4 regions of the Hydrogenophaga pseudoflava genome follow, and region 2 is predicted to be linked to each of the others. Evidence: predicted binding sites of a transcription regulator. Region 2 holds the regulator's gene; each other region holds the start of a gene.
What was found. The regulator sigma-54, encoded in region 2, starts transcription at its own class of promoters, with help from an activator protein. The targets are predictions, from matches to a motif close to TGGCANGNAANCTGCTTT.
Positions count from the first base shown of each region.

Region 1: HPF_RS01940 (phenol hydroxylase subunit) is a predicted target of sigma-54. The motif match lies at 2,703-2,720, and genes of this name have one in related genera.
Region 3: HPF_RS07310 (CmpA/NrtA family ABC transporter substrate-binding protein) is a predicted target of sigma-54. The motif match lies at 1,096-1,113, and genes of this name have one in related genera.
Region 4: HPF_RS01100 (P-II family nitrogen regulator) is a predicted target of sigma-54. The motif match lies at 2,106-2,123, and genes of this name have one in related genera.

Region 1 covers NZ_CP037867.1:384,195-388,944, reverse strand. The annotation lists gene HPF_RS01950 (GntR family transcriptional regulator) at 1-728, opposite strand, end outside; gene HPF_RS01945 (sigma-54-dependent Fis family transcriptional regulator) at 739-2,418, opposite strand; gene HPF_RS01940 (phenol hydroxylase subunit) at 2,761-2,961, shown strand; gene HPF_RS01935 (aromatic/alkene monooxygenase hydroxylase subunit beta) at 3,008-4,003, shown strand; gene HPF_RS01930 (MmoB/DmpM family protein) at 4,029-4,298, shown strand; gene HPF_RS01925 (aromatic/alkene/methane monooxygenase hydroxylase/oxygenase subunit alpha) at 4,323-4,750, shown strand, end outside.
Region 2 covers NZ_CP037867.1:4,531,314-4,536,063, forward strand. The annotation lists gene HPF_RS21810 (THUMP domain-containing class I SAM-dependent RNA methyltransferase) at 1-900, opposite strand, end outside; gene rpoN (RNA polymerase factor sigma-54) at 897-2,516, opposite strand; gene lptB (LPS export ABC transporter ATP-binding protein) at 2,529-3,278, opposite strand; gene lptA (lipopolysaccharide transport periplasmic protein LptA) at 3,314-3,913, opposite strand; gene HPF_RS21830 (thiol:disulfide interchange protein DsbA/DsbL) at 4,091-4,729, opposite strand.
Region 3 covers NZ_CP037867.1:1,486,182-1,490,931, forward strand. The annotation lists gene HPF_RS07310 (CmpA/NrtA family ABC transporter substrate-binding protein) at 1-928, opposite strand, end outside; gene HPF_RS07315 (nitrate regulatory protein) at 1,274-2,557, opposite strand; gene HPF_RS07320 (hypothetical protein) at 2,723-4,240, shown strand; gene HPF_RS07325 (substrate-binding domain-containing protein) at 4,275-4,750, opposite strand, start outside.
Region 4 covers NZ_CP037867.1:225,105-229,854, reverse strand. The annotation lists gene HPF_RS01110 (hypothetical protein) at 1-52, opposite strand, end outside; gene HPF_RS01105 (ammonium transporter) at 194-1,654, opposite strand; gene HPF_RS01100 (P-II family nitrogen regulator) at 1,686-2,024, opposite strand; gene HPF_RS01095 (YifB family Mg chelatase-like AAA ATPase) at 2,302-3,855, shown strand; gene HPF_RS01090 (zinc ribbon domain-containing protein) at 3,860-4,750, opposite strand, start outside.

The DNA of each region.
Region 1 (4,750 bases), 710 kb from region 2:
CCCCCTGCCGCCGCGTCGGCCTGGCGGGTCAGGATGTCGCAGGTCAGGCGGATGTGGGCTTCCAGCGCCAGCGCCGCGCGGGCCTCCTGGCGCGCCATCGCCGCCAGGAAGATGCCCTCGTGCTCGGCGTGCACGTCGCGGTCGAAGCCCGGCGTGGCGCCGATGCGGATGGCGATGTGGCGGTAGCGCTCGCCGTGGCGGTAGAGGATGTCCAGCAGGTGCCGCGTCCAGGGTGAGCTGTGGCCCGCGATCAGGGTTTCGTGGAAGTGGCGGTTGGCGCGCTCCCACTGGTCCGGGTCGCGGCCGGCGCCGCCCTCCTCGGCCACGCTGAGCTGCGCAAAGGCCTCGCGCACCGAGTTCTCCCAGCCCGCGTCGCCGAGCCGGATCGACTGGCGCAGCGCCTCGGTTTCCAGCCGCACGCGCGTGTCGGTGAGGTCGCACAGGTCGTCCAGCGACACGGCGCTGACGCGGTAGCCGCGCTGGCCTTCGACCGTGACCAGCGCGTCGGACACCAGCAGCGCCAGCGCCTCGCGCAGCGTGCCGGCGCCCACGCCATAGTGGTCCTTGAGGTGCTCGACGCGCAGGCGCTGGCCCGGCTGCAGATCGCCGCACACGATGTCGTGGCGCAGCGCGCGGTAGGCGCGTTCGGTGAGGGTGCGCGGCTCGGGTTCGTCGCTGCGCGGCGCGGGGCCGGCGGCGTGTGCGGGTTGAAGCAGGTCTTGCAGCATGGTGATGACCTCAATCGGCTTCCTGTTGATGCTGGCGTTTGAGCCGGTAGGCCAGCTGCGCGCGGCTCAGGCCCAGCAGGCGCGCGGCGCCGGCCAGGTTGCCGCGGCTGCGCTCGACCGCCAGGGCCAGCACCTGCGCCTCCAGGGTCTCGATCGGCACGCCGGCATCGAGCACCTGCGCGCACAGGCGCAGCTCGTCCTCGGGTGCACGGCGCGCCAGCCGGCCCTGCGGGTCGATGCCGTCCTGTGCCGGCTCGGACTGGTTGGGGAACAGGTGTTCGGCCTCGATCACGCCGCCCTGCGCCGCGAGGATCACGCCGCGCTCGACCAGGTTCTCCAGTTCGCGCACATTGCCGGGCCAGCTGTGGCGCGTCAGCGCCTGCAGCGCGCGGTCGCTGAAGCCGCCCAGGCGCTTCTGGTGCAGCGCGGTGAAGCGCGCCAGCAGGTGCTGCGCCAGCGGCTCGATGTCGCTGCTGCGTTCGCGCAGCGGCGGAATGCAGATCGGGTAGACGTTGAGGCGGTAGAACAGGTCGCGCCGGAACTGCCCGCGCTCGACCGCTGCTTCGAGGTTGACGTTGGTCGCCGTCACGAGGCGCACGTTGACCTTGCGCGCGCTCTCGCTGCCCAGGCGCTCGATCTCGCCCTCCTGCAGCACGCGCAGCAGCTTGGCCTGCGCGGGCAGCGGCATGTCGCCCACCTCGTCGAGGAACAGCGTGCCGCCTTCGGCGCGCTCGAAACGGCCGGCCCGCGCCGCGTGCGCACCGGTGAAGGCGCCCTTCTCGACGCCGAACAGCTCGGCCTCGATCAGCTCGGCCGGCAGCGCCGCGCAGTTGACCGCCACGAACGGCCCGGCGGCGCGCTCGGAGTGTTCGTGCAGTGCGCGCGCAAAGCGCTCCTTGCCCACGCCGGTCTCGCCGGTCAGCAGCACCGTCACCTGCGTCGCCGCGGCGCGGCGCATCAGGTCGTGCGCGTGCTGGAAGCCCGGCGAGGAGCCGACCAGCATGCCACCCGACTCGGCCGGCTCCAGCGTGTTCTTCAACGCCTCGACCTGCTGGCTCAGCGCGGCCATCTTCTCCAGCAGCGAGTCGTCCTCGAAGTACTGGCGGTGCGCGTCACCGTCGGGCCAGTCGTCGATCGGGCGGCCCTCGATCAGGCAGTGGTCGTCGCCGCAGGCCGAACATTTGATTTCCTTGAACAGGATCAGCCGGCCCATGAAGGCGCTGCCGTAGCCGCTGGCGTAGCCCAGCAGGGTCCAGCAGGCCGGCTCGTCGACCACGCCATAGTGAAGGCGGTGCGCGTGTGCCTCCCACGAATCGTCCCAGCGGAACACGCCCTCGAAGCGGCCGGCCGCGGCGTCCATCTCCAGCCGCACCGGCGTGACCCGGGCCGCACCCTCGAGCATGTGAAGCTGCGGCCCGACCAGGAACATGTCTTCCAGCGTCTTCTTGCCGCGCGTCTTGGCCGCGAAGCCCGCATCGTGCAGGCCGCAGGCATAGCCCATGCGCGTGAGCAGGCGCCGCGCGTGGTCCTTGCCGACCGAGGTGATGAGGTCGTGGCGCAGCGCCGTCAGCGCCGCGGTGTGCAGCAGCACCATGCGCCGCTCGCCCAGCCAGATGGCGCCGCTGTGCGGCTCGAAGCGCAGCAGCCGGCGCAGGTCGTTGTCGGGCGGGTAGGTCAGATGGGGGTCCAAAGGTGTCTCCGGTGGGTCGCTCTGCGGCGACTGGAATCTCGATATTTTCCGCCACGCTCCCCCAGATCGACAAGCCGGCGAAGCAGTGCCTGAAATTGATCATTTGATCACTCGTGGCCAAAAGCTCCTCATCAAATCAAGACTTTTCCTTCGTGCTGCACCGCAACAGCCCAAGAAACAGGCTATCGAAGAGTGCCGGGCGATCCGGATGCTGCGCTGCACACCGGCTTTTTCATCAGGGATTTCCCTGAAATATCGAGATTTTTGGCCCGACCCGGTCGAACTGGCACGCCAACTGCGATAGGGGACGCGTCCGACAACGCACCGACCGCCCCAAGCACCATGCCCCAGACCACCGACACCTCCCTGCCCGCCGTCGACGCCTCGCTGCGCTTCGTGCGGGTGATCGAGCGCCGTGCCGACGGCCTTGTCGCCTTCGAGTTCTCGATCGGCTGGCCGGAGCTGGCGGTGGAGCTGATGCTGCCGGCCCCGGCCTTCGAGGCCTTCTGCGCCAACAACCGGGTGCAGCGTCTGGACACCTGAGTTCCCGAGAGCCGTTCAACAACCATTCCAACGGAGACAAGCACCGATGAACATCGACCTGCAGGCGCGGGAGATCACGCCGCTGCGCCAGACCTACGCCCACGTGGCGAAATACATCGGCGGCGACAAGACCGCCAGCCGCTACCAGGAGGCCACCTTCGGCGCCCAGCCGATGGTCAACTTCCACTACCGGCCGACCTGGGACCCGGGCCACGAACTCTTCGACGCCAGCCGCAGCAAGATCGTGCTGGCCGACTGGTACGTGCTCAAGGACCCGCGCCAGTTCTATTACGCGACCTGGACCATGACCCGCGCCAAGCAGCAGGACGCGATGGAGGCCAACTTCCAGTTCGTCGAGCAGCGCGGCATGGTCGGCAAGATGCCCGACGGCGTGCGCGAGAAGGCCCTGACGGTGCTGATGCCGCTGCGCCACGCGGCCTGGGGCGCCAACATGAACAACGCGTCCATCTGCGCCTACGGGTTTGGCACCGCGTTCACCGCGCCGGCCATGTTCCACGCGATGGACAACCTGGGCGTGGCGCAGTACCTGACCCGCCTGGGCCTGGTGCTGGGCGAGCCGCAGTCGCTCGAAGACGGCAAACAGGCCTGGCTGGACGCGCCCGAGTGGCAGGGCCTGCGCCGCCTGGTGGAAGACAGCTTCGTGGTCAGCGACCCGTTCGAGCTGTTCGTGGCGCAGAACTTCGCGCTCGACGGCCTGCTGTACCCGCTGATCTACGGCGGCTTCGTGGACGACCACGTCGCCCTGCAGGGCGGCACCGCGGTCGCGATGCTGACCAGCTTCATGCCCGAATGGCACGACGAGAGCGCGCGCTGGATCGACGCCGTCATCAAGGCCGCCGGCGCCGAATCGGACGCCAACCGCGCCCTGCTGCGCGGCTGGGCCGGCCACTGGATGGACCGCGCCCAGGCCGCCCTCTCGCCCATCGCCCGCCTTGCGCTGGGCGAAACCGGAGAGACCGTGCTCAGCGACGCCCGCGTGCAGCTGCAGGCGCGCCTGGCCAAGACCGGCGTGGCCGCCTGACCAGACCTGAACAGGAGACCACAACATGTCCGACGTATTCATCGCTTTCCAGCACAACGAAGAGTCCCGCCCGGTGATCGACGCCATCGTGGCCGACAACCCGAACGCCGTGCTGACCCACCCGACCGGCCTGGTCAAGATCAACGCGCCCGGCAGCCTGACCATCCGCCGCGAAACCATCGAGGGCCTGACCGGCCGGCCCTACGACCTGCAAGCCATCCACGTCAACCTCGTCACCCTCTCGGGCCACATCGACGAGGACGACGACCAGCTGACCCTCAGCTGGTCGCATTGAACACAACGCAGAAGGAGACAACGCATGGACACCCGTGTTGCGAGCAAGAAGCTCGGCCTGAAAGAACGCTACGCCGCCATGACGCGCGGCCTGGGCTGGGAAACCAGCTACCAGCCGATGGACAAGGTGTTCCCGTACGACAAGTACGAGGGCATCAAGATCCACGACTGGGACAAGTGGCAGGACCCGTTCCGCCTGACCATGGACGCCTACTGGAAGTACCAGGGCGAGAAGGAGAAGAAGCTCTACGCCGTGATCGAGGCCTTTGCGCAGAACAACGGCCAGCTCGGCGTGGCCGACGCGCGCTACGTCAACGCGCTCAAGCTGTTCATCCAGGGCGTGACGCCGCTGGAGTACTACGCGCACCGCGGCTTCGCCCACGTCGGCCGCCAGTTCACCGGTGAGGGCGCCCGCGTCGCCGCGCAGATGCAGTCCATCGACGAGCTGCGCCA
Region 2 (4,750 bases):
GTCACCGCCACGCAGCTCCATCGCGAAGGCCACACCCGCGCGTTCGGCGTTGCGCTGCGCGAAGTCGACCATGCGGAAGGCCACGTCACTGCCGAACACGATGGGCTTGCGCCCGGCCGGCCACTCGCGGCGCTGCTTCGCGGCCTCGTCCTTGAGGGCGTGCCAGACGTGTGGCTGGAACGGCAGCAGCTTCTCGAACGCGAAGCGGCGCTGCAGACCGGGAGCGACCCGCAGCGCGATCTGTGCCGCTTCGATCGCCACCGTGCCGCTGCCGCAGCAGGGGTCGTACAGCGGCACGATGTCGTCCAGCGATTCGGCCTCGGCGCCGTTCCAGCCGGTGGCGGCGATCATGGCCGCGGCCAGCGTTTCCTTCAGCGGCGCGTCGCCTTTGTCCTCGCGCCAGCCGCGCTTGAACAGCGGCTCGCCCGAGGTGTCGATGTAGAGGCTCACCGTGTCGGTGGTCAGGTGGGCGTAGAGCCGCACGTCGGGCCAGGTGGTGTTGACGCTGGGGCGCTCGCCGCGCTTGTCGCGGAAGCGGTCGCAGACCGCGTCCTTGATCTTGAGCGCCGCGAAGTTCAGGCTCTTGAGCGGGCTGTGCTGCGCCGTGACCTCGACCTTGATCGTCTGCTGCGGCGTGAACCAGATTTCCCAGGCGACCTCACTGGCGGCCGCGTACAGGTCGTTCTCGCTGCGGTAGCCGCCGTGCCAGAGTTGCACCAGCACGCGCTGCGCGAGCCGGCAGTGCAGGTTGAGCTTGAGCGCGTCGCGCCAGGACGCCTGCAGCGCCACACCGGCGCGCGACTTCTGCACCGCGGTCTCGCCCGTGATGCGCGTGACTTCGGCGGCGAGGTAGTCCTCCACGCCGGCGGCGCAGGGGAGGAAAAGATTCAATTGGTTCAAAGCGCTTTTCTCAGGTTCGCCGGCGCGATGCGCAGCGCCTCGCGGTATTTCGCGACCGTGCGGCGCGCGCACTCGATGCCCTGCTCCTTGAGCAGGTCCGAGAGCTGGTTGTCGGACAGCGGCTTGGTCGGCTCTTCGGACGCGATGAACTGCTTGAGCAGGGCGCGCACCGCCGTGCTCGACGCATTGCCGCCGGTCTCCGTTCCCAGGCTGGAGCCGAAAAAGTACTTGAGCTCGTAGGTGCCGAACGGCGTGGCCATGTACTTGGCCGTGGTCACGCGGCTGATGGTGGACTCGTGCAAGCCCAGCTCGTCGGCGATCTCGCGCAGCACCAGCGGGCGCTTGGCCAGTTCGCCGTGCATGAAGAAGTTGCGCTGGCGCTCCACGATGGCCGAGGACACGCGCAGGATGGTGTCGAAGCGCTGCTGGATGTTCTTGATGAACCAGCGCGCTTCCTGCAGCCGCTGCTGCATGGCCGCGTGGCCCGCTTCGCCGCCGGCCTCGCGCCGCCCCCGCAGGGCGTTGGCATAGACATCGTGCACGCGCAGGCGCGGCATCACCTCGGCGTTGAGCGAGACCTTGAAACCGCGACCGGCGCGGGTGACGATCACGTCGGGCACCACGACGTTGCGCTCGACGTCGACGAAGCGCCGGCCCGGCTTGGGCTCCAGGCGGGCGATCAGCGCCAGCGCGGCGCGCACGGTCTCGTCGTCGTGCCCGGTGGCCGCACACAGGCGCTTGATGTCGCGCTTGGCCATCAGCTCCAGCGGCTGCTCGCAGATCGCCAGCGCCGCGCGGGCGGCGGGCGTGTTGCGCAGCTCCATGATCTGCAGCCGCAGGCACTCGCCCAGGTCGCGCGCGCCCACGCCCGTGGGCTCCATCTGCTGCAGCCACTGCAGGGCCATGCCCAGGCGCTGCTCAATGGCCTCGACTTCGTCGAAGCGCGGCTCTTCGTCGGCCGGCCGGCCCGCGGTCAGGCGCCAGCAGGCGCGCGCCAGCTCGTGCAGGCTGTCCTCCAGATACCCGTCGTCGTTGAGCGACTCGATCAGGAAAAACAGCGCCGCGCTGTCCTCGTCCGACAGGCGCAGGCAGCGCGCCTGCTCGTGCAGCTGGTCCTGAAGGCTAACCGGCACACGGGCCAGGTCGGCGGCCGTGGCGGTGTCGTCGTCGTCCCCGCCGGAACCGCTGTTGCGCGCGGGTGCATCGCCGCCCCATTCGCTGTCGTCGGGCGCCATCTCGACGGTGCCGTCGCCTTCCCAGCTTTCTTCGACCGGCGCGGCGCCGTCCAGCCGGCTCTCCACGTCGTCGCTGCTGTTGTCCGCGCTGTCGGCCTGGGTGGTGCGGGTGTCCGGCTCGGCGCTGCGCAGCTCGACCACCGGCTGCGCCGCTTCTTCCAGTTGCTCGCCGGCCACCACCGGCGCGTCCGCGGTCTGCACGCCGAAATCTTCGCGATCGGCCACTTCCTCGCCCCGTTCCAGGAACGGGTTCTCGTCGAGCATCTGCTCGACTTCCTGAGCCATCTCCAGCGTGGACAGCTGCAACAGGCGGATCGACTGCTGCAGTTGCGGCGTCAGCGCGAGGTGCTGCGACACCCGCAGCGACAGACCTTGCTTCATCGGCTCATTCCGTCACATGCGGAAGTTCTCGCCCAGGTAGACGCGGCGCACCTCGGCGTTTTCAATGATCTCGGCGGTGGTACCGCTGGCCAGCACATGACCGTCGCTGATGATGTAGGCGTGGTCGCAGATGCCCAGGGTTTCGCGCACGTTGTGGTCGGTGATCAGCACACCGATGCCGCGCGACTTGAGGAAACTGATGATGTGCTGGATCTCCAGCACCGCGATCGGGTCGATGCCGGCGAAGGGCTCGTCCAGCAGGATGAACCGCGGCCGGGTGGCCAGCGCGCGGGCGATCTCCACGCGACGGCGCTCACCGCCCGAGAGGGCGGGCGCGGGCGAATCGCGCAGGTGGTCGACGCGCAGCTCCTTGAGCAGCTCGTCCAGCCGGGCATCGATCTCGCGCGCCGACAACGGCTGGCCGTTCGCGTCCTGCTGCAGCTCCAGCACCGCGCGCACGTTCTGCGCCACCGTGAGCTTGCGGAAGATCGAGGCTTCCTGCGGCAGGTAACCCAGCCCCAGCCGGGCACGGCGGTGGATGGGCAAGGACTCGATGCGGTGACCGTCCAGCAGGATCTCGCCACCGTCGGCCCGCAGCAGGCCGACGATCATGTAGAACGACGTGGTCTTGCCGGCACCGTTGGGGCCCAGCAGTCCCACCACCTCGCCCTTGTCCACCGACAGGGACACGTCCTTGACCACCTTGCGGCTGCCATAGGACTTCTTGAGTCCCCGGACCTCCAGACGGCTGTGCGACGGCATGTCGCCCGACGGACTGGCGCTGGCGACGGTCTCCGTCACTTCTTGGGCTCGGTGATCTTGCCGCTGGGACGCAGCGTGGCCGGATCGGTCGCCGGGGCGGCGGGGCCGTTCTTCTCCTCTTCCGGGATCGGCGTGAGCATGGCGCGCACGCGGCCGGTGGGGTTGGCGGCGGTCTTGCTGGTGTCCCCACCCTTGACCGTGAACACCTCGGTCAGGCTGTTGTAGAGGATCTCGCTGCCCACGCTCTGGTCGTTGAGCAGGGTGCCGCGGTAGCGGCGCAGCACCGCGCGACCGGTGAACAGCACCGTCTGCGCCTTGCTGTCGTATTCGATGCGATCACCCTCGCCCTCGATCCATTCGTCCACGCCTTCCCGCTTCTGGCGGAAGAAACCGGCCTTTTCGGGGGTGCCCAGCAGCAGACCGTACTGATTGCCTTGCGGGTCCTGGCGCACGTCCAGCTTGGCACCGCGCATCAGGATGGTGCCCTTGGTGATCACCACGTTGCCTGTGAACACGCTGGTCTGGCGTGTCTCTTCGTAGCGCAGCGCATCGGCCTCCACGTTCATGGGCTTGTCCTTGTCGGCCTTTTCGGCCTGCGCCAGCAGGGGCAGCATCAGGCCAATGACGGCCAACATCCGGGCGATGGAACGGGGGGTTGGTGCGTGTGGGTGCATGGCGTTTGAGGGCACAGATCTTGCATTCATTGTAGCGGCGCCCAGAGCGTTTCGCCGCTGCGCCGGCACATTGTGCCCGCCATGAAACCAGGAAGCCCGCACAGGGCGGGCTCCGAAGGGAAGAGGGTCAGAAACCGGTCAGCCTTTGCGGGCCTCGGCAATCAGCGAGTCCGCCACCAGCAGGGTGCGCGGCCCTTGTCCGCCCACATAGAACTTGCCGGCGATGCCCAGGGCGGGCGTGCCTTCCACCTGGTAGGCGTCCTGCAGACCAACGGCCTTCTCCGCCAGCTTGGCAGCCTGGCCATTGAAGATGCCCAGAAACTGCTCGCGGTTGACACCCTGTTTTTCGATCCAGGCGGTGATGGCGGGCGCGGTCGTCAGCGGCTGGCGCTCTTCGTGGATCGCCTTGAACACCTTGACGTGCAGCGTGTCCACCAGGTTCAAGGCCTCCAGCGTGAAGTACAGGCGCTGCATCGGCACGAAGTTCTGGTTGAAGGCCACCGGCATGCGGCGCACCGTCACATGGGCCGGTTTGCGCTTGATCCACTCATGAAAGACCGGTTCAAAGTTGTAGCAGTGGATGCAGCTGTACGCGAAGAACTCGACCACCTCGACCTGCCCCGCCGGGCTCTCGGTCGGCGCCGGCTTGGCCAGCCGCTGGAAATCGGTGCCTTCCTTGAAGGCCACGCGCTGGGCCAGGGCCGGCGACAGGGTCAGCCCGCTGGCGGTGGCGGCACCAGCCACCAGGAGGCTGCGCGAAAAATCTCGACGATGCATGGAATCGGACTCCTTGAAATG
Region 3 (4,750 bases), 1.8 Mb from region 2:
CGACACCGGTGTTGATGTAGGCCTTCTGCGCCACGGTCTCGGCCATCTTCAGCTTGTTCTGCAGACCGGCATCGATCCACTTGCTGGCTTCGAGCACGGCCATCATCACGGCGCGCGTGGTGTTGGGGTACTTCTTGGTGAACTCGGCCGTGGTGCCCAGCACCTTCTCGGGGTGGTCTTTCCAGAGGTCCTGCGTGGTGTTGGCCGTGATGCCGATGCCGTCCATGATGGCGCGGTGGTTCCAGGGCTCGCCCACGCAGAAGCCGTCCATGTTGCCCACACGCATGTTGGCCACCATCTGCGGCGGCGGCACGGTGATCAGCTTGGCGCCCGACAGCGGGTTGATGCCCGCGGCGGCCAGCCAGTAGTGCATCCACATCGCGTGGGTGCCGGTCGGGAAGGTGCCCGCGAAGGTGTACTCGCGTTTGTTGGCGGCCATGAACCTGGCCAGGGACGGGCCGTCCACCGCGCCCTTGTCAGCCAGCGCCTTGGACAGCGTGATCGCCTGGCCGTTGTTGTTCAGGCTCATCAGCACGGCCATGTCTTTCTTGGGGCCGGCCGTGCCCATGTGCACGCCGTAGACCAGGCCGTAGAGCACGTGGGCGAAGTCCAGTTCGCCGTTGACCAGCTTGTCGCGCACGCCGGCCCAGCTCGCCTCCTTGGTGGGCACGATGGTCACGCCGTACTTCTTGTCGAAACCCAGCACGCTGGCCATCACCACGCTGGCGCAGTCGGTCAGGGGGATGAAACCGATCTTGACCTCGGTCTTTTCCGGCGCGTCGGAGCCGGCGGCCCAGACGCCGCTGTGGCCCAGGGTGGAGAAGAAGGTGGCGGCGGCCGCACCCTTCTTGATGAAGTCGCGGCGCGAGGCGCTGTCCGCGGTGGGCGCGGCGGCGGTCTCGGGTGTCGTGGCGCGGTGGTCGTTCATGCTCAACTCCTGTGAAGAAAAAAACCAAAAAAAGCTGAAACCGGAAAAACAAAACGGCGCCCATTTCAGGCCCCCCTGTCGGGGGCGAGAAATGGACGCCGTTGTCCTGAGTGTCCTGAGACGGTCGGGAGGGTGTGCCGCCATTGGCACGTCCCGTTGTCCATCCTTCAGCACGGACCGTGCCAGCTTGTTGCTCTGTGCCGCCGTGTTGGGGTAAGTTTTTGATTTGTATGTGTTTTTTGAAACGCTCAGTGAGGCGGTGGGGCGGCGGACGCCGTCGGGGTGGCTTCAAACTGGTGCGCTGTTGTGGTGCGGCACAGCTTTTGTGCGCCGCAGCAGGGCGGCTCAGCGCAGGCCCGGCGGCAGGATCTCGGCCATGGCCAGCACCGCCTGCGCCACGTCCACCAGGCGCCGGTTCTGGTTCATCGCCATCTGGCGCAGCGTCTTGTGCGCCTCGTGCTCGCTGAGCTGGCGGTGTGCCATCAGCAGGCCCTTGGCGCGTTCGACGATCTTGCGTTCGTTCAGGCTGGCACGGACCATGTCCAGCTCGTCACCCATCTGCTGCAGGCGCTGCGCCTGTTCGTGCACCAGTTCGAGGATCGAGCGTTCCACCTGCGGGCCGTAGGCCTGCACCGGGTGCCCCAGGTTCACCGGCGGCGCGGGGGCGGCCTGGCCTTCGTCGAAGAAGTCGCCGTGCTCGGGCAGGTCCTCGCCCAGCGACTCGGCGCGCTGCCACTTCTGGAAGTCGGCCAGGTCGCGGGTGGCGGCCGCCAGGCGCTGGTGGCACAGGGCCTCCAGCTCGGCGGCCAGCGCGTCCTCCACCGTCTTCATGGTGTCCATGCGGGCGGTGCAGGCGTCGAACCAGATCTGGCTCAGGCCGGTGTCCAGCGGGCCGCCGGGCAGCGAGGTGGCCAGGATGCGGCGCAGCCGCTCCAGCGAGGCCTGCGTGTCGTGCCGCTGCACGGCGGCCCAGGCCTCGCGCAGCGGCTCGCTGGCGAAGTCGGCGAACACCTGCAGGCAGCGTTCCTGCGAGTCGATCAGGTGCAGCAGGCGCTGCTGGCCGTCGGCCTGCGCGCAGCCCGCCGCAAACAGGGCCGAGCCGGTGGCGCGCTCCTGGCCGGCGAATTCCTTGCCCTGGATGAAGTTGAACAGGGCCACCAGGCGGCGTGAGATGTCGGGGTCCGAGGCGCTGTCGGCGGCCTCGAACACCACCGCCAGCAGGCCGTTGATCAGGCGGATGTAGCCGGCGGTGGCGCGTGCGGCGCTCCAGACCTGTGTCTGCACACGCAGGCGCAGCAGGGGCAGGGCGTCCAGGCCTTGCAGCACATAGGCGATGCGGCTGAACAGGCGGGCGCCGTTGCCGGCGCGCGGGGTCTCGGTGTCCAGGGTGTCGAAGGCGGCGCGCACCTCGGCCTGCAGCTCGTCGCAGCACGCCACCTGGGCCAGGCGCTCATCGGCCCAGTGCTGGCCTTGCGAGGCGAGGTACAGGTTGGACAGGCCGCGCTCGCGCTGCAGCGCATGGATGAAGCGGCCGGTGGCGTTGACCAGGGCGCTGGTCAGCGCCAGCTGTTGCAGGCCGGCGATTTCACAGCGCTTGGCGGCAATGAGGAAACAGAAGGCCGATTTCATGCCCCGGGGTGGCAGCAACATTCGTGCCGCCGCGCGGCGTGCGAGGCGCACCGACTGGTGGGTGAAACGGCGCCGCCTGTCAGCCCGGCGGGCCGCAGCCGAATGACGGCGGGGGATTCGGGTCCAATTCCGGGTTCGTGCGTTTTCCGGAAGCAGAGGGTGCCCATGGTGTGGTTGAAGCGAGGTGTGGCGTGGGCGGTGTTGTCCGCGGGTCTTCTGACCGCCTGTGGTGGTGGCCAGACAGACCAGGAGGCCAGCGCCCGGCAGCAAGCGGCCGACGCCGGCGTGGTCGCCAGGGCTGCGTCTTCGACCGGCGGCGCAGACGCGGTGCCTGTCTCGCTCGGGGTGGCGAATGTGCGCAAGGCCGCTTCGGGCCGGGTGGCGGTGTTCCGCTTCTACAACACGGGCACGGGCGCGCACTTCTACACCACCAGCATCGAAGAGCGCGAGGCGGTGTACCGGACCGCGGCCCACATGAGCCCGGAGGGCGAGGCCTTCTACGCGGCCGGCGCCGCCGGAGCCGGGCTGAGCCCGGTGCACCGCTTCTACAACACGCAGACCGGTGTCCACTTCTACACCATCAGCGAGGCCGAGCGGGCCAATGTCGAGGCCAACCTCCCGCAGTTCACCTACGAGGGCATCGCCTACTACGCCAGCCAGACGCCAGCGGCCGGGTTCACGCCGCTCTACCGCTTCCTCGTGGTGCGCCAGGGCGTGCACTTCTACACCGCCAGCGAGGAAGAAAGCCTGCGCCTGCAGGCCACCATGACCGCGACGCACCGGTATGAAGGCGTGGGTTACCACGTGATGGCCTCGGCCTGCGCCAGCCCGCCTTGCGGCCCGATCGGCCCCAACCGGCCCCGGGTCTTCATCGCCCTGCATGGCAACAACGAACTGGCCGACAACGCCGCGCTGGACGCGCAATGGACCTACGTGCGCCAGAACGCCCATGGCATCTGGGGCAACAACGCCAACATCTCGGACGCCCAGAGCGCCAGCCTCATCCGCAAGATGACCACGCGGAACCTGATCACCGAATACCCGGTGCCCCCGGGCACGTCTGCGTGGCTGCCGCTTCTCGCGTTCAACAACCTCCAGGTGCTCTACCCGGACATGGACCAGAGCCTCAACCCGGAGGCCATTGCCTTCTACACCAGCGACACCAGCCGCTGGAATGGTCGCACCGTGGCCCAGGCCGAAGCGATCTACACCGACCCCACCGCGCCGGCGAGCCGCCGCTACGGAGCCGTCTACACCGGCTGGCAGCCGCAAAACTTCGACCCCACCAACCCCAGGTACATCTACGCGAATGCCAACGCGGTGCTGGCTTTCCGCAGCAGCAAAGGCACCTTCATCGAGTGTCCGCTGGGTGCCTGCACCAGCGGGAAGCTCGGCGAGGCGTTCCGCCGGGCGATCCGGGAAACCCACGTGCGCGGCCGGCCCTTCATCTGGTTTGCGAGCAATGCGTTCAGCACCAGCCCGGGCTGGCTGGCCGCCTTCCAGGCGACCTACAACGCCGTCGCGGCCGAAGGGCTGTGGCGGCCCGAGGACGCGATTGCCATCGTGAACTACGACGGCGTGTATCCCAAGCTGCCGGAAACCCTGGGCGGCGGTGTTGCCGCCGACACGTCGATGGGGCTGGCCTACTGGGCGCTCCAGCAGCGCGCCGCTGCCACCCCCTGACCGCGCCGCGCCCGGGGGGCGGCCGAAGCCCTTGTCAGGCCGGCGTCATGCCGTGCCGGCGCTTGAGGTCGGCGGTCTGCGGGCTGGCCAGGAAGTCAAGGAAGCCTTGCACGGCCCCGGCCTGGGTGCTCACGGTGGCGCGGGCCGCCGAGAAGGTGGTGACGATCTGCACGGCCTCGGGCAGACCGCCGATCACGTCGATGCCCGGAACCCCCGTCATTTCGCTGAGCTGCTGGAAGCCCAGCGCAACCTCGCCTTTGGCGATCAGCGACGCCACCGAGGTGCCTGGCGGCGGCGTGACGATGCGCGGTGCGATCTGCTGCGCAATGCCCCAGCGCTCGAACAGCTTCGCCAGTTGCACACCGCTGGGACCGGTGGAGTAGCCGAGCGTGGGCGCGGCCAGCACCGCGGCCTTGAGCGCGGCTTCGGTGGCGATGTCCGGGTGCGGGGTGCCGGCCGGCACGGCCACGGCCACGGCCGAACGGACCATGTCGGTGCGGCTGTCGGCCG
Region 4 (4,750 bases), 550 kb from region 2:
CGCCCAGGGTGAGTGCGAGCACGGCGAACAGCGACATCGGTTGTGCAGACATAGGTTCCTCCTGAAGTGCGTGACAGCGCGCATGCTCGCGCCCGCTCCAGGCCCTGTCTGTGATGCATTCACCAGGCGAAAAAAGACCCGCGGCCTTGCGGCGCGCGGGTCGAACATCCAAAGGAGGCAATCAGGGGTCGGATCAGCGGTTGTAGGCGGTTTCGCCGTGCGAGCTGATGTCCAGACCTTCGCGTTCCTGCTCTTCGGTCACGCGCAGGCCCATGGTCAGGTCGACGATCTTGTAGGCGATGAAGGCGACGATGGAGGACCACACGATGGTGATGACCACGCCTTCGGCCTGGATCAGCAGCTGGCTGGCGATGGAGAAGTCGTCGCCCTTGACGCCGCCCAGCGAGCCGGCGGAGAACACGCCGGTCAGCAGGGCACCGACGATGCCGCCGACGCCGTGCACGCCGAACACGTCCAGCGAGTCGTCGGCACCGAGCATCTTCTTCAGGCCGGTCACGCCCCACAGGCACAGGAAGCCGGCGACCAGGCCGATGATGATGGCGCCCATGACACCGACGGTGCCGCAGGCCGGGGTGATGGCCACCAGGCCGGAGACGGCACCGGAGGCGGCGCCCAGCATCGAGGCCTTGCCCTTGGCCAGGGCCTCACCCACGCACCAGGCCAGCACGGCGGCGGCGGTGGCCATCAGGGTGTTGATGAAGGCCAGGGTGGTGCCACCGTTGGCTTCCAGGTTGGAGCCGGCGTTGAAACCGAACCAGCCCACCCACAGCAGCGAGGCGCCGACCATGGTCAGGGTCAGGCTGTGCGGGGCCATGGCTTCCTTGCCGTAGCCGATGCGCTTGCCCAGGACATAGGCACCCACCAGGCCGGCCATGGCGGCGTTGATGTGCACCACGGTGCCGCCGGCGAAGTCCAGCGCGCCCTTGTCGAACAGGTAGCCGCCCGCGCCCCAGACCATGTGGGCGATCGGCAGGTAGCTGAAGGTGAACCAGATGGCGCAGAACAGCAGCACGGAACCGAACTTGATGCGCTCGGCGAAGGAGCCGACGATCAGCGCGCAGGTGATGCCCGCGAAGGTGCACTGGAAGGCGATGAAGATGAACTCGGGGATCATCACGCCGGCCGTGAAGGTGGCCGCCAGCGAGTCGGTGGTGACGCCCTTGAGGAACAGCTTGTCGAAGTTGCCGTAGATCAGGCCCTCGCCGCCGAAGGCGACGCTGTAGCCGTAGACGGCCCACAGCACGGCGATCAGCGAGAACACGACCATGACCTGCATCAGCACGGACAGCATGTTCTTGCTGCGCACCAGGCCGCCGTAGAACAGGGCCAGGCCGGGCACGACCATCAGCAGCACGAGGATGGTGGCGATCATCATCCAGGTCACGTCGCCCTTGTCCACCGTTTCCTTCACGGCTTCGGCGGGCGCAGCTTCTGCCGCAGCCGGTGCGGCCTCGGCGGCAGCGGGTGCTGCAGCGTCGGCAGCAGGGGCCGCTGCGGGAGCAGCCGCGGCATCGGCGGCGGGTGCGGTGGCGGCCGGTGCATCGGCCGGCTTGGCGGCGTCCTGGGCCATGGCGGAGAACCCGCCGAACATAAGGCCTGCCCCCAGGAGCAGGGAAGCGATCAGTTTTTTCATTTGGGTGCTCTTTCTGATGCGGGTGCGGGGATCAGAGGGCTTCCTTGCCGGTCTCGCCGGTGCGGATGCGAACCACCTGTTCGAGGGGGGAGACGAAGATCTTGCCGTCGCCGATCTTGCCGGTGCGGGCGGCGCCTTCGATGGCTTCGATCACGCGGTCGACCAGGGCGTCGTCGACGGCGGCTTCGATCTTGACCTTGGGCAGGAAGTCGACGACGTACTCGGCGCCGCGGTAGAGCTCGGTGTGCCCCTTCTGGCGGCCAAAGCCCTTGACTTCGGTCACGGTGATGCCCTGCACGCCCATGCCGGAGAGCGCTTCGCGCACTTCGTCCAGCTTGAACGGCTTGATGATGGCGGAAACCATTTTCATGCTGTGTTACCTCTTCTAGGGTGGGACGGTGTCGGGGCGGGGCCGGGTGACACCACGGGTTGATGCAATCGCTTACAGCCAGAAGCAGGGACCGTGCCAGCTGCTCACCCACCCCGCTCCCGAGGCGGCCGCCCCGAGGGAAAACGTCCTCCCGACGGGGGCTGCGACCCACCCCGTGGGCATGACATGATCCCCGCGCCGCGGCCATAGAGCCGCACCAAACACGTGCATGCCGGTGTCCAGCCGGTCATGCACCGAAACAGGGATGGAGGACCGGATGGGTTTGTCATTGGTGCACAGCCGCGCGCTGATCGGGCTGGAGGCGCGGCCGGTCCAGGTGGAGGTGCACCTGGCCAACGGTCTGCCCAGCTTCACGCTGGTGGGTCTGGTCGACACGGAAGTGAAAGAAGCGCGCGAACGCGTGCGCTCGGCGATTGCCAACGCCGGGCTTGAATTCCCCAGCAACAAGCGCATCACCGTGAACCTGGCGCCGGCCGATCTGCCCAAGGACTCGGGTCGCTTCGACCTGCCGATCGCGCTGGGCATCCTGGCCGCGGCGGGCCAGATCGACGGCGCGAAGCTGGCCGGCTGGGAGTTCGCGGGCGAGCTTTCGCTGGGCGGCGAGCTGCGCCCGGTGCGCGGCGCGCTGGCCATGAGCCTGGCGCTGCACCGGGACGGTTCCGCGGGCGCGACCACGCGGCTGGTGCTGCCGCCCGGCAGCGCCGAAGAGGCGGCGCTGGTGCCGCAGGCCCAGGTGTGCCGGGCCCGCCACCTGCTGGACGTGGTGGCGCAGTTCCTGCCCGAAGGGGCCGCGGGCACCGGCGATGCACCACCCGACGACACGGGCTGGGCGCGTCTGTCGCCCACGCCGGTATCGGCCCGCGAAACCTACGCCGACCTGGCCGACGTCAAGGGCCAGGCGGGCGCGCGCCGGGCACTGGAAATCGCCGCGGCGGGCTCGCACAGTCTGCTGATGGTCGGCCCACCCGGCTCGGGCAAGAGCATGCTGGCGCAGCGCTTCGCCGGCCTGCTGCCGCCCATGGACACCACCGAGGCGCTGGAGTCGGCCGCGGTCGCCTCGCTGGCCGGGCGCTTCCGGCTGGAGGCCTGGGGCCTGCGACCCACCTGCGCACCGCACCACAGCGCCAGCGCCGTGGCCCTGGTGGGCGGCGGCTCACCGCCCCGGCCCGGCGAGATCTCACTGGCCCACCACGGCGTGCTGTTCCTCGACGAACTGCCCGAATTCCCGCGCGCCGCCCTCGAAGCCCTGCGCGAGCCGCTGGAAAGCGGCCACATCCGCATCTCGCGCGCGGCGATGCAGAGCGAGTTCCCGGCGCGTTTCCAGCTGGTGGCCGCCATGAACCCCTGCCCCTGTGGCTTCCTGGGCCACCCCACCCAGCCCTGCCGCGACACGCCCGACCAGGTCGCGCGTTACCAGGGGCGCCTCTCCGGCCCGCTGCTGGACCGCATCGACCTGCACATCGAGGTGCCCGCCCTGCCCCCGCACGACCTGCTGCACAGCCCGGCCGGCGAACCCAGCGCCACCGTGCGCGAACGCGTGGCCGCTGCCCGGCAGCGGGCGCAGGCGCGCCAGGGCCAGAGCAACCAGGCGCTGTCGGGCCAGGCGCTGGACCGGCATGCGATGGCCGAACCCACCGCGCTCAAGTTCCTGCACACCGCAGCGGCCCGTCTGGGCTGGAGCGCGCGCAGCACCCACCGAGCCCTGCGCGTGGCGCGCACCATCGCCGACCTGGCCGGCAGCGAGTCCGTGGAGGTGGCGCACATCGCCGAGGCGGTGCAGTACCGGAGGGCGCTGCGCGCCGCGGGCTGAACGATCAGCGGTACTCGGCCTCACGGCGCCGCGCCTCGTCCATCTGGCGGAAGCGCACGCAGACGGGGTCGTTGGCAAACACCGCCTTGCCGCATTCGCGGATGCGGCAGAAGTCGCGCGCGAACACGTTGTCGCTGCCTGCGCACGCCTGGTCGACGCCCGCGACCGATCGCGTGGCGGGGGGTGGTGGCGCTGCAGCAGCCGCCACCGGCGCGGACTGGGCGGGTGCGGGCGCCGCCACGGGCGCGGGCTCGGACGCACCCGAATGGGTGCTGGCCACCGCAGGCGTTGCGCCAGCCCGCCGCCGCGCGTCGTCCAGCCGCTTCTGTTCCAGTGCCAGCTTCTGGCGTTGCTGTTCCAGGGCGGCCGCCCGCTCCCGGTCCTGCTGCTCCAGCAACTCGACCGAATGGCGCAGCCGGTCGACCGCGGCGGCGGCTTCTGGGGTGGATGGTGATGTCGCGGCCTCTGCGCCCGCAGGCTCCGCAACCGCCGATGGGCCGCTGGTAGCCAACGGCGCAGGGCTGGCCGTTTGCGTGGCCGCTGGCAGGGCGGCGGGAACCGCCGCCAGGGGCGCCGCCCGGGCCGGCGCCGGCGTGGACTGGTGGGCACCGAGCCACCAGCCGATGGCCAGCACCAGCACGCCCGCGGTCATGGCGCCCGCCCAGCGCCACCAGGCGGGCTGTTGTTCGGTGCGCTGGCCCGAGCGCTTGCGCCGGCGGGCGCGGCGCAGCGCGCGGTTGGCGCGCTCGCGGGCCACAGCGTCAGAACCCGCATCCCCGCCCGGCCGGTCCAGCGGGCGGGCGCAACCCCGGCAGAACCGGGCCTGGTCCCGGTTTTCCTTGCCGCAGGAAGGACACACGATGGCCATGACGATCAGAGGGTGGAACTGGAAGGG